DNA from 2 places in the Cetobacterium sp. NK01 genome. Region 2 is predicted to be linked to the other one. Evidence: riboswitches for the same ligand, from Rfam matches in the RefSeq annotation. Region 2 holds a riboswitch; the other holds the start of a gene.

Region 1 (6,624 bases), 400 kb from region 2:
CTTGCAACTAACTCTTTTCCTGTTCCGCTTTCTCCTGTTATTAAAACTGTTGATTTTGATGGAGCTACATGTTTTATACGTTCTTTTAATAAATTAGTAAATTGTGATTCTCCAATTATATTTTTTAATGAAACACTATTAGATGTTTCAACTAAGCCTCTTATTCCATCGTTTACCTTAGTCATATCATCAAAAATAAAAATTTTTTCATTTTTTCCAAAAGCTTCAAAAGGTAATATCTTTCCCAAGACATTTAATTCTTTTTCTTCAACTTCTAGTTTATAAACTTCTTCTTCCATTAAAAAATCATTTTGAAAGCTTAAGTTTAGTTTTTTTCCAACTACACTACTATCTAAATCTATTTTTTTTAAAGCAAAATTATTAGCACTTGTTATGATTCCAGCACTATTAAATCTTAAAACACCCTTTTGTATAGTATTTAAAATTGTTGAAAGTATATTTTCTCTCTCTGTTTTTTCTAGATTTTCATTGTATTCAATAAATCTTACACTAATTAATTCAGCCATTTGTTCAACAAAATCTAAATAATTTTTTAAATTTTCTAAAACTCTTTTCTTTTGATTCTCATCAAAAGAAACTAAACTAATTAAACCGATTATTTTGCCTTCATACATTATAGGCGTTGATATTTCAAGAACTTCTAAGCAACATTTTTTTTCTGAACAACCATTACAAATTTCATCCTCTCTAGGATTTAAAATAACTGTTGTCTCTTTAGTTTCTAATGTTTTTTTATTAGCTCTCCCTTTTATTTTTTCACCTATCTTTTGAGGTCCACTTCCCGTTATTCTTATAAGATTTTTATCACAAATACCTACATCCATAGAAAATAGCTTTGATATTGTTTTAGCATATTTTCTCAACTCATCTTTTATTACTAACAAATCGGTTTTCATTGTACTCCCTTTTAATTTATACTATTTTTATATATGTATATTATCAAAAATAATCGTAACAGTCAATTTTAAAAAAATAATTCTTGACTTTTTTTATAAAAAAACTTAATATTAATTATAGCATATGCCAATAACTAAAAAAGAGGTGTTTTTATGAAAATTGCAGTTGTCGCTGAAAATAACAAAATTAGTCAACATTTTGGAAGAGCAAAAGGATTTTTTGTTTACGATGGTAATAACAAAGAATATCATGAAAGTAAGGGTCATGGAGCTATCCCTGAACAATTAAAAGATTTAGATGTTCAATTTGTAGCTTGTGGTGGAATTGGTGAAGGAGCTTTAAATAACTTAAAATCTCTTAATATTAAAGTTTTTTCTGGACTAGAAGGATTTTGTGATGATATAGCTGATGGATTCTTTAAACATATCCTAGTTAATGGAGAAGCAGTGTGTAATAGTCATGATCATCACCATGATCACCATCATGGGCATGGGCATTCTTGTAACTGTAAGTGCGGAAAGTAAAGATGGCAAGACCTACTAAAGTTAGAAGTGTTGAGTTTATTCCAAATGAAACAAAATTTATTCCAGAAGGAAGTAAAAATTGTAACATTCATTTTAATAATATAAAAATAGAAGAATTAGAAGCTGTTAGACTTAAAGATTTAGAAAATCTTTCTCAAGAAGAGTGCGCAGAAAAAATGGGAGTTTCTAGACAAACTTTTCAAAATATTTTAAACTCTGCTAGAGTTAAAATAACTGAAGCTTTAATTATGGGTTACGGAATTCAACTAAAAGGAGGAGATTTTAAAACTCCTCATTGTCAGTTTATATGTAATTCTTGTGGACAAACTTTTATTCCAACGCTAAAAAAAGATTTAGATTTTTGTCCTAATTGCAATTCAGAAGATATATTTTGTACAAAAAAGAAAGTCAAATGTAAAAAAGTTTGTAAATTAGATATAAAATAAAAAAGTGAGTTCAAACTCACTTTTTTTTATTAAAAAGCTGGAACTACTCCACCTTTATAAGTATTTTCTATAAAAACTTTTACCTTTTCACTTTGTAAAGCTTTTACTAATTTCTGAATATCCTCTCTTTTCTCGTCACCCTCTCTTACAGCTACTAAATTAGCATATGGTGATTCTTTTCCTTCAATTATTAAAGCTTCTGTTAAAGGATTAAGCCCTGCTTCAATAGCATAATTTCCATTTACTACTGCTAAATCTACATCATTTAATGCTCTTGGAATCTGAGCAGCATCTAATGACTTAAATTTTAAGTTATTCTTATTTTCAACTATATCAAATTCTGTAGCTAGTAAATCATTTGGATTTTTTAATTTTATAATTCCATTATTATGTAAAAGTATTAATGCTCTTCCTCCATTTGTAGGATCGTTTGGAATAGCTACTATTCCACCCTTTTTTAAGTTTTCTATTTTATTAACTTTTTTAGAATAAACTCCTAAGGGTTCTACATGAACATTACCTGCTGATACTAATTTTAAATTTTTTTCTTTAGAGAAAGTTTCTAAATACGGTTTATGTTGGAAAAAATTTGCATCTAATTCTTTTGAATCCAATAATAAATTTGGAGTTACATAATCTGTTAATTCTACTATTTCTAGCTCTACATTTTCATTTTTCAAGTCCTCTTTTACTAATTGTAAAAGTTGTGCATGTGGCACCGGAGAAGCTCCTACTTTTAATTTTGCCCCAAAACTTATAACTGATCCTAATAAACTTAATACTAAAACTAATTTCTTCATAACTACCTCCCATTTTTTTTCAATCTATTTGATATTAAATTTCCAACTAATTGAACTCCTTGAACTAAAACTATAATTACTAAAACAGAATAAATCATTATATCTAATTTAAATCTATTATAACCAAATCTAATAGCTAGATCACCTAAACCACCACCACCAATGGCTCCAGCCATTGCAGATAATCCGATCAAATTAATAATTAACAGTGTAATCCCTTGAATTAAAGACGACAATGATTCAGGAATCATTACTTTAGTTATTATTGTTAAATTATTAGCTCCTAAACTTTCACTTGCTTCTATAACTCCCTTATCCACTTCTAAAATACAGTTTTCAACTATTCTTGCCACAAAGGGGGCTGCTGATATTGATAAAGGTACTATTGCTGCTGTACTTCCTATTGTTGTCCCTATTATAAATCTAGATAGTGGTAATAATAAAATCATTAAAATTATATACGGAAATGATCTTGTCACGTTTATAATTCCATTCAAAATTCTATTTATTCCTCTATTTTCAAATATATTTCCATCTGATGTAATTGCTGCTAAAATTCCACAAGGAAATCCTATTCCTAATGAAACTACAGCAGATAATAAAACCATATATATTGTCTCTATCGTCGCTTGTACTAGCATATTAAATACCATCGTAAATAACCTCCACTCCTACATCTAAGCTTGGAAACCAAGCTATTGCTTCATTTTGTTTATCCATATCTCCTATTAATTCAACCATTAAATGCCCTACCTGCATAGTTGATAAAAGATCAATTGCACCGCCTAAGACATTTATATCTATATTAAACTTTTTTACAGCTTTAGATAATATGGGATCTCCTGCTACTGAGCCTAAAAACATTAATTTTATAACTTTATTTCCAGATTTTTTTATGTAATCAATCTCCTCTTTTTCTTGAGGTGGAACATATGATATTAATTCTTTTGTAATCTCTGTTTTTGGACTTAAGAATATTTCATATGTTTTTCCAGTTTCTACAACTTCACCGTTTGACATAACAGCTACTCTGTCACAAATTTCTCTAATAACTTCCATTTGATGAGTTATTAAGACAACTGTTAATCCCATTTTTTTTTGAATATCTTTAATTAATTTTAATATAGACTTTGTAGTTTTTGGATCTAAAGCGGATGTTGCTTCATCTGATAAGAGAACATCTGGATTATTAGCTAAGGCTCTAGCTATTGCGACTCTTTGTTTTTGTCCTCCAGAGAGTTGAGTCGGATAAAATTCCTCTTTATCTTCAAGTTCTACTAACTTTAAAAGTTCTTTAACTCTTACATCAATTTCTACTTTTGACCAACCATCAATTTCTAAAGGAAATGCTATATTTTCTTTAACTGTCCTAGATTTTAATAAATTAAAATGTTGAAATATCATTCCAATTTTTTTTCTTTTATTTAATAGTTCTTTTTTTGAAAGTTTTGATAAATCTACTCCTTCAATCTCTATTTTTCCTGTTGTCAATGGCTCTAACCCATTAAATAATCTTATTAAAGAGGATTTTCCAGCTCCACTTAATCCAATAATTCCAAATATTTCACTTTTCTCAATCTTTAAAGAAACATCTTTTACAGCATGAAACTCATTATTATAAATTTTATTCACTTTTTCTAAAGTAATCATTTTATCCTCCCGTATAAAAAAAACTCCCATCTTAATCTTTAATTAAGATGAGAGTAAGTAAACAAGACTTCTACTTCTCCCATCTATCTGGAGTTAGCACCACACCTTAATGGTAGGTTGCTGAAACGTCATCGGGCCAGTCCCTCAGTCTCTCTTGATGGTTTGATGTATAATATCTTATTTGAAAAAAAATGTCAATATTTTTTTAAAATAAAATTTTATTTTTGTTTATAGTCATATAAGCTCCCTTTTTATTCTATCATTTATACAAGATAAAAATTCATAATGAGGGACTTTTAAATGTTTTATACTTTCTTCTAAATCATGAAATATCTCTACAAAATCCTCCTCTTTTACTGAATCATCCACTAAAATAAATGAACTATCCATGCTAATATGAACTATTTTAAACTTTTTATTATTGATTATAGACATAATACCTTCGCTTCTTTTTGAAAATCCATCTCCATATCCTAAACGAATCTTTGCAATTTTTTTATATTTTCCTATCTCTATATTCTCTTTTTTTTCATATCCAATATATTTTAAATCTTTTAAACTTTTTACTCCTAAAATTTTTCCTGTTAATTTAAAAGCTCTTTTTATACAAGGATCATAGTAACCTATTTCTTGAAGTCCAAAAAGAATTGTTCCACATCTTATATGAGTACAATTTTTACCTTCTATGGATATCACTCCTGCACTATTTTGTATATGAATGATTTCAAATCTTTCTTTTCCTAACTCCATTAACATTTGAGAAAAACGTTCTTCTATTAAAATCATATCATCATAATCTGCTGCAAATACATGTGTACAAAATCCTTTAAATTTTAAATTTTTTTCTATAACCAATTTTTTTAAACTATCAAAGTCTTCTTCTATAACCCCATTTCTTCCAAATCCAAAATCTAATTTCAAATGTAGTTGTTTTGTTGAAATCCCATTTTTTAAAAGTTCTTTTAATTCTTTTAAACTATTAACAACCATTTGAACATTTTTATTATTTTTTATAAATTCTAACTCATCAATAGTTTCTAAAATAATTATATTTATATCAGCTATTTTTAACTTTAAAATTTTTTCAGCTTCACACTCTCTTGCCACGGCAAAATACCTACACCCAGCATCAGCTAAAAAGTTAACTACATTTTCTATTCCATGACCATAAGCATTAGCTTTTACAACAGCTATTATATCTTTATTTCTAAGTTCTTTTAGATAGTGATAGTTATGTAGAATATTCTCTTTAAAAACTTTTACTTTAAAATCTTTTAACCCCATAACCACTCTCCCTATTATTTTTTTATAATAGTATACCCTAAAAATAAAAAAAGGTGAAACTTTGTTTCACCTTTTAAAGGATTTATCCTAATACTTCTTCATTATATTTATCTATTTCTGCTAATACATCCTCTGTTGTACTCATTGACATTACTCTTTCAACTAAAGCTTCTGCTGAAACTTTGTCTATAGCCATTACATTTTTCTTTACTCTTGCAACTGAAATAGCTGACATTGAGAATGCATCTAATCCCATTCCAAATAATAAAGCTGTTGCTCTAGCTTCTCCTGCAAACTCTCCGCACATTGATATAGAAATTCCACCTTCATGAGCTCCATCTATTGCTGCTTTAATTGCTGCTAAAACCCCAGGGTTGTATGTATCATATAAATGAGATATTCTCTCATTTCCTCTATCTACTGCTAACGTATACTGAGTTAAGTCATTTGTTCCTATTGAGAAGAAGTCAACTTCTTGTGCAAACCACTTAGCTCTAAATGCTGTAGCTGGAGTTTCAATCATAATTCCTAATTGAATATCTTCATCAAACTTTATTCCTTCAGCTCTTAATTCAGCTTTACACTCTTCTAATAGAGCTTTTGATTTTCTACACTCTTCTATTGAAATTACCATAGGTAACATTATTTTAATATATCCAAATGCTGATGCTCTTAAAAGCGCTCTAAACTGTGTTTTTAAGATTTCAGGTCTATCTAGGCATATTCTTAGAGCTCTCCATCCTAAGAACGGATTTTCCTCATGTGGTAGCTCCATATAAGGTAATGATTTGTCTCCACCTATATCCATTGTTCTTATTGTTACTGGATAAGATTTTCCATTTTCATCTTTCATTGACTCAGCAACAATTTTATATGCTTCAAATTGCTCATCTTCTGTTGGAAATCTATCATTTGCCATAAATAAAAATTCTGTTCTATAAAGTCCTATTCCATTAGCTCCATTTCTTAAAACTCCTGCAACATCTTTTGGTGATCCAATAT
Region 2 (6,624 bases):
ATTAATGTTCCGTTCTTCAAATGATTTTCAATAGTTTTTTTGTCAAATTTCTTTTCTAAAGTTACTTTTCCAATTTCTACTCTCTCTTGAAAATATAATTTCAGTTCTAAATCAACATCTTCGACATCTTCTTGAAGACCATACCAACTATCTTGAACTTTTAAATAATTATTATCTAGATATTCCTGTATTTTATTTTTTGAGAATCTATCAACCAATGTTTTTTTTCTGACTAAACTCTTTTTCAAAAAATATTCTAAAATCTCATCTTTAATTAAAGTGCCACTAAGATTTTTAGGTCGATAAATATCCTCATACTTTATTTTTACTCCTGAAGGCACTGCTGTAGAAAAAACTTGATCAAAAGGACTCATATAGTAATCTCTTATCCATAACAACAATTTTATAAATTTTTTAGAAAAACTTAACTCCTCATATAATACTTTTTTTATTTTTAAAACTTTAAAAGTATACTCTTTATCTTTTTCTTCTTCAATAATTAGTCCCACTTTATCCTTATTTCTAAAAGATACCAAGACTCTATCTCCAACGTTTATACTCTCTTCATCACTGGCATAAGTATAGAAATCTTTTGTCTTTTCTATATAGACACTATAATATCTCATTACTTTCTCCTAGTTTAATTTTATTTTTATTTTTTTTATATCTACTAAATCCTTTTGCGGCTCTATACTTTGACTTTCAACTACACCTGTTCCAACTAATTCAATTTCTATATCACTGCCTTTAAATATCTCTATTACTTCTCTAGCACTTAATCCTTTTAAGTCTGGCATTATAAGCAATTCTTCATTATTCTCAACACTTTTTAAACTTTTTTTTCCTTGAACTCTTATATTTTCAATTTTTTGAGAATATATATTTTTTATTTTAGTAACTCTTTTTACAACTTCACCTAAAACTGGTGCTGCTGCTGTTCCTCCATACTTATCGTATAACACATCTCCTTGTGGTTTAAAAAACATTGCTAAAAGTATATATTGTGGTTTATCTACAGGAAAAAATCCCATAACTGATGATAAATATTCATGTTTTACATATCTACCATGCTCACTATACTGAGCAGTTCCAGTTTTACCTCCTATTCTATAATCGTCTACGTGCGCTTTTTTTACTGTTCCTTCTAAAACTGCTAACTCCATTATTGCTCTCATTTCTTTAGAAACCTGATCTGTTAAAACTTTCCTTTTTTCTATAGGTAAATTTCTTCTTATAACTAATCCATCTTTATCAGTTATTTTATCAACTATATATGGTTGATACATTATCCCACCATTAATTACAGCAGAAAATGCCGTTATCATTTGAATAGGAGTTACTGCAATTCCTTGTCCAAAACTCATTGTACTTTTCTTTAGACCATTCCATCTTTTAACAGCTTCTCTTCTTGGTTTTTTTTCATAAGGATAGTCAACTCCAGTTCTATCATATAATCCAAATTTTTCTAAATATTCATCAAATTCTTCATTTGTAAACTTATCACTAATCAATACCATTCCAACATTACTTGATTTTTTTAAAATCTCTTCTGTTGTCAATATACCTTTTACACTTCTACTACTTTCTTTTATAGTATGTTTATATCTTTTAATCGTACCGTCACCTATATCAAAATTAGTATTTCTTCTTATTTTTTTATCTTGCATCGCTGCTGCTATTACTAAAGGTTTAAAAATAGAACCTGGTTCTACTTGAGATTGGAATATTGGATTTGCCACATTTTTCTTATTTTTTCTAAAAAATGATGTTGCTAAAATTTTACCATTATTGGGATCCATCATAACTGCATAAGCTTCTTCGGCATTGGTTTTTTTAAATTGTTTTTCCATTTCATCATTCAATATATATTGTAAATCATTATCTATGGTTAAATATACGTCCATTCCCTCTAGATTAACTTTTGTCCTAGCTCCAGATGTTGGCAAACCAATTCCTAAACTTCTTATACTTGGAATTATTTTTGACGTTTTATCACCTTTTAAATATTTTTCATAAAAAAGTTCTATTCCAAATACCCCTTCTTTCTCAGTTCCTTTTTTAAATCCGATATTTCCTACTAAAAAGAAATATTGATCAGGTTTATAGTATCTTCTCTCTTTCCTTCCACTTAAAAATATAATATTTTTCCCTTTTATTTTATATTTTTCAAGGATTTCTTCAATCTCTTTCTTTTCAACATCATCTATATTTCTATTTAATCTTTTATATATCCTCTCTTCTTTTCCAAGCTTATTTATTGTATTTAAAAGAGGTTTATAATTATCTTTAATATATCTTTTATTTACTAGTTCTTTTAATACTTCAGGAGCAACATCTGATTTTACAAATCTTTTAGGATCTACAGATAATTCATACATATTTATACTATATGCCAGTCCTTTACCTTTAGAGTCGTATATATTTCCTCTTTCTCCCCCTTCCTTTCTTTCAACATTTACTTGTTTATTTACAGCTTCTTTATAATTATTTGAATCAAATAGTTGTATCTGAATCATTCTAAAAATTAAAATAAAAAAACAAAATAAAATTATATCTGATACTATAAAAGATCTTAGTATAAAATTGTTTTTCATTTTTATTTTTTTCCATTTAAAAAAAATATATAAATTATATACTAACATCAATACAACTGCCACTGTTAATAAAAATTTTTTATAGTATAAAGAAAGTCCTATACCCAACATTTGTATTAAAAGTAAGAATATTTTTAGTTTTTTATTCAAGTTTCCACCCTCTTTTTATTTTTCTTTTAAATATTATATCAAATATTAACAAAATAATGTATAATAAGAATAAAATTCCACAAAAAGGAGTAATTATATGAATGTTTTATTTCTATTGCTTTTTATAACCACTTCAGCCTTTGCACTCAATATTGGAGTTATTGACTCTGAATATATCTTTAGTCAATACAACAAACGTTTTGAAATGGAAGATAAACTTGAAAGTAAAAGAATAGAGTTGAATTCAGAAATTGAAGGGCTTAGACAAAGTCTATTAGAACAAGAAAAAATTATAAAATCAAAATCAAAAATAACAGAGGATGACAAAAAAAAATTATTAGATTTAAAAAAACAATTTCAAGAAAAAATTGAAACCTCTGAAAGAGCTTTTCAAGAAGATCAACAAAATTTTATATACGATATAAAATTTGAAATTGATTCTGTCGCCATTTTAATTGGAAAACAAAAAAATTTAGAAATGGTTATTGAAAAAAGTGCAACAATTTATGGTGGTGTAGATTTAACGGAAGATGTAATTAATTTTTTAAATAATAAAGAATCTTATAAATTAGATACAACTAATCTTTTAAAAAAGCAACTGTAAAAGAGGTTATAAATATAATTATAGCCTTTTTTATTTTTTTATAAAAAATAAAAAAAAAGCACTAACGTGCTTTTAATAACTTATATGGTGGAAACAACTGGACTTGAACCAGTGACCCCCTGCTTGTAAGGCAGGTGCTCTCCCAACTGAGCTATGCTTCCAAATGGTACCCCGTAGGGGAATCGAACCCCTGTTTATAGAGTGAAAATCTATTGTCCTTACCACTGAACGAACGGGGCAACTGCGCTTTTGCGTTGTTGCTACATAACTATAATACCATTTTTTTTATAAAATGTCAATAAGTTTTTTATTTTTTTAAAACTTCCCATTCTTTTTCTTTAAACCCTATTAAAACTACATCTTTACCCACCAACAACGGTCTTTTTACTAACATTCCATTTGTAGATAAAATATCTAAAAGCTCATTCTCATTATTCTCTGCTACCTTTTCTTTTAAATTCATTTCTCTATAAAGAATTCCACTTGTGTTAAAAAATTTTTTTATGGGTTGTTTACTTAGTTCTATCCATTTTTTTAACTCTTCTTTAGTTGGGTTATTTTCAACAATATGTCTTGATTCAAATTCAACTCCATTTTCCTCTAACCATTTCCTAGCTTTTATACATGTTGAGCACTTTGGATAATTAACAAATAAATATTTCATATTATTTCACCTCTTTTTTCTATAGCTTACCATTAAAATGAAAAAAAAGGAAGTTAATTCCTTCCTTTTTTGTATAGTTTTATCTATTTAAATATTTTTTTAATTCTTCAGCTTTATTTACTCTTTCCCAAGGTAAATCTAAATCTGTTCTTCCTATATGACCAAAAGCAGCTAAATCTTGATAATTAAACTTTCCGCTTCTAAGTTCTAAATCTCTCTCAATTCCTCTTGGAGTTAAATCAAATACTTTTTTTACAGCTTCTGCTAATTTTATCTCATCTACTTTTCCTGTTCCAAAAGTTTCAACTTTTATAGACGTTGGTTCTACTACTCCAATTGCGTAAGATAATTGGATTTCACATTTATCTGCTAAATCTGCAGCAACTATATTTTTAGCTACCCATCTTGCTGCATAAGCTGCAGATCTATCAACTTTTGATGGATCCTTTCCAGAAAATGCTCCACCACCATGTCTAAAGAATCCTCCATAAGTATCTACGATTATTTTTCTTCCAGTTAATCCTGTATCACCATGAGGACCACCAATTACAAATCTTCCTGTTGGATTTATATGATAGTTTTTAACATCTTCAGCATTTAAATTATATGATTCTAAAACCGGCTTTATAACTAACTCTTTAACATCTTGGTGGATTTCTTCTTGAGTTGCATCTGGATTATGTTGAACCGATACAACTACAGTATCTACACCTATTATTTTTCCATTTTCATCATAAGCTAACGTCACTTGTGATTTTGCATCTGGTCTCGCCCACATTAAATCCTTCGATCTTGTTAATCTTGTTAATTTAACGATAATTTCTCTTGCTAAAACTAATGCTAATGGCATTAATTCTGGTGTTTCTTTAACCGCTCCACCAAACATAATACCTTGGTCTCCTGCTCCTCCAATATCAACACCCATAGCTATATCTGGTGATTGTGAATGAATTGCATTTAATACACCACAATCTGCATCAAATCCCATTCCATTTTTATATCCTATTTCATTAATTTTATTTCTAACTATATCTTGTATATCTATATAAGTTGTAGTTGTAATTTCTCCACCAACTACTACTTGTCCTGTTGTACAAAACACTTCACAAGCTACTCTTGCTGATGGATCATTTTTTATACACGCATCTAATACCGCATCTGATATTTGATCTGCTATTTTATCTGGATGTCCTGGTGATACACACTCCGATGTGAAATAAATTAAATTTTTCATTGTTTCCTCCTAAATATTTATCAAAAGAGATAAAAAAAGCCTTTTATCTCTCCAGAAAGATAAAAGGCTTGTATCCTCTATAAGTCATCTTTCTGGAATTAGCACCACACCCTTTCGGTAGGTTGCTGAAACGTCATAGGGCCAGTCCCTCAGTCTCTCTTGATGATTTTGTTTTTTTTGTAATTAAATTATATATTATTTGTATTAATTAGTCAATATTTTTTTATTTTTTCTCTTCAATTAATGTTAGATTGACCATTTTATTAAAGATTGTCGCAATATAATTAAGTTGTGATAATCTATTATTTTTTATAACCTCATCTTTGTCCATTACCATTATAGATTCAAAGTATCTATTGATAATATCTTCAGTTGATAAAAGTACATTTAAGTATCCTATATAATTTTTAGCAACTAACATCTCTTTTGCATCTCTTGCAACTTCTTGAGATTTATCAAATAGTTCTTTCTCTATCTCTTCTTTTAAAAGGTTCGGATCTACCATAACTCCTTCAAATCCTTTAGAGATATTTCCAACTCTTTTCATTAATGAAACTAAGTTATTAAAGCTATCCATTTTTGTAAATTCATCAACTGCTTTTATTCTTAATAAAGTATCAACCAAGTTGTCAAAACTCTTATCTACAACTGCAGATACAATATCCTTTGAATATCCCATTTCTGTAAATACATTTAGTGCTCTTTGCTTAAAGAACTCCATTACTTCATTTAAAACTTCAGCTTTATCTCTTTTTAATACTCCTGCAGCAGCAAGTGTGTCTAAAGCTCTTTCTACTAAAGCCTTTAAAGAAATATTTAAATTTGAATCTAAAACAATATTTACAATACCTAAAGCTGCTCTTCTTAAAGCAAACGGATCTTTAGAACCACTTGGAATTATTCCAACACCAAAACATCCACAAAGAGTATCTATTCTATCAGATATTCCTGCTATAATTCCTTCTACACCTTTTGGTAAAAAATCTCCTTGATATCTTGGATAATAGTGTTCTTCAATTCCTTTTGCTACTAATTCAGACTCTCCTGATTTTAGTGCGTAGTCTGCTCCCATAAATCCTTGAAGTTTTGTAAACTCTTTTTCTCCAATCATATTAGAAACTAAATCAGCTTTTGCTAGTAAAATTGTTCTATCAATCGTTTCTTTTCTAGTTTCCATTCCTGTAGCTTCTATTAAATAATCTGCTATTTTTTGAGATCTTTCAATTTTGTTATATATAGTTCCTAAATCTTTTTGGAATACAACTTGTTTTAATTTCTCAACATTTTCTACTAGAGGCTTCTTTAAATCTTCGTGGTAGAAGAATCTTGCATCAGCAAGTCTCGCAGATAAAACCTTCTCATTTCCTTTTCTAACTTG

Evidence for each region. Region 2 has a riboswitch for S-adenosylmethionine ahead of metK (methionine adenosyltransferase). Riboswitches for the same ligand answer to the same signal wherever they lie in the genome.
Region 1: linked by a shared signal. The riboswitch ahead of NON08_RS05290 (methionine ABC transporter ATP-binding protein) and the one ahead of metK (methionine adenosyltransferase) in region 2 are both predicted to bind S-adenosylmethionine.

Annotation. Positions count from the first base shown of each region.
Region 1 covers NZ_JANIBO010000001.1:1,044,108-1,050,731, reverse strand. The annotation lists gene NON08_RS05315 (sigma-54 interaction domain-containing protein) at 1-917, opposite strand, end outside; gene NON08_RS05310 (NifB/NifX family molybdenum-iron cluster-binding protein) at 1,071-1,442, shown strand; gene NON08_RS05305 (DUF134 domain-containing protein) at 1,445-1,888, shown strand; gene NON08_RS05300 (MetQ/NlpA family ABC transporter substrate-binding protein) at 1,918-2,688, opposite strand; gene NON08_RS05295 (methionine ABC transporter permease) at 2,691-3,341, opposite strand; gene NON08_RS05290 (methionine ABC transporter ATP-binding protein) at 3,331-4,338, opposite strand; SAM riboswitch class I at 4,415-4,502, opposite strand; gene NON08_RS05285 (alanine racemase) at 4,573-5,622, opposite strand; gene ptsP (phosphoenolpyruvate--protein phosphotransferase) at 5,705-6,624, opposite strand, start outside.
Region 2 covers NZ_JANIBO010000001.1:642,554-649,177, forward strand. The annotation lists gene priA (primosomal protein N') at 1-626, opposite strand, end outside; gene NON08_RS03155 (penicillin-binding protein) at 636-2,594, opposite strand; gene NON08_RS03160 (OmpH family outer membrane protein) at 2,842-3,348, shown strand; tRNA gene NON08_RS03165 (tRNA-Val) at 3,434-3,509, opposite strand; tRNA gene NON08_RS03170 (tRNA-Glu) at 3,513-3,587, opposite strand; gene NON08_RS03175 (arsenate reductase family protein) at 3,656-4,012, opposite strand; gene metK (methionine adenosyltransferase) at 4,092-5,246, opposite strand; SAM riboswitch class I at 5,328-5,415, opposite strand; gene glyS (glycine--tRNA ligase subunit beta) at 5,470-6,624, opposite strand, start outside.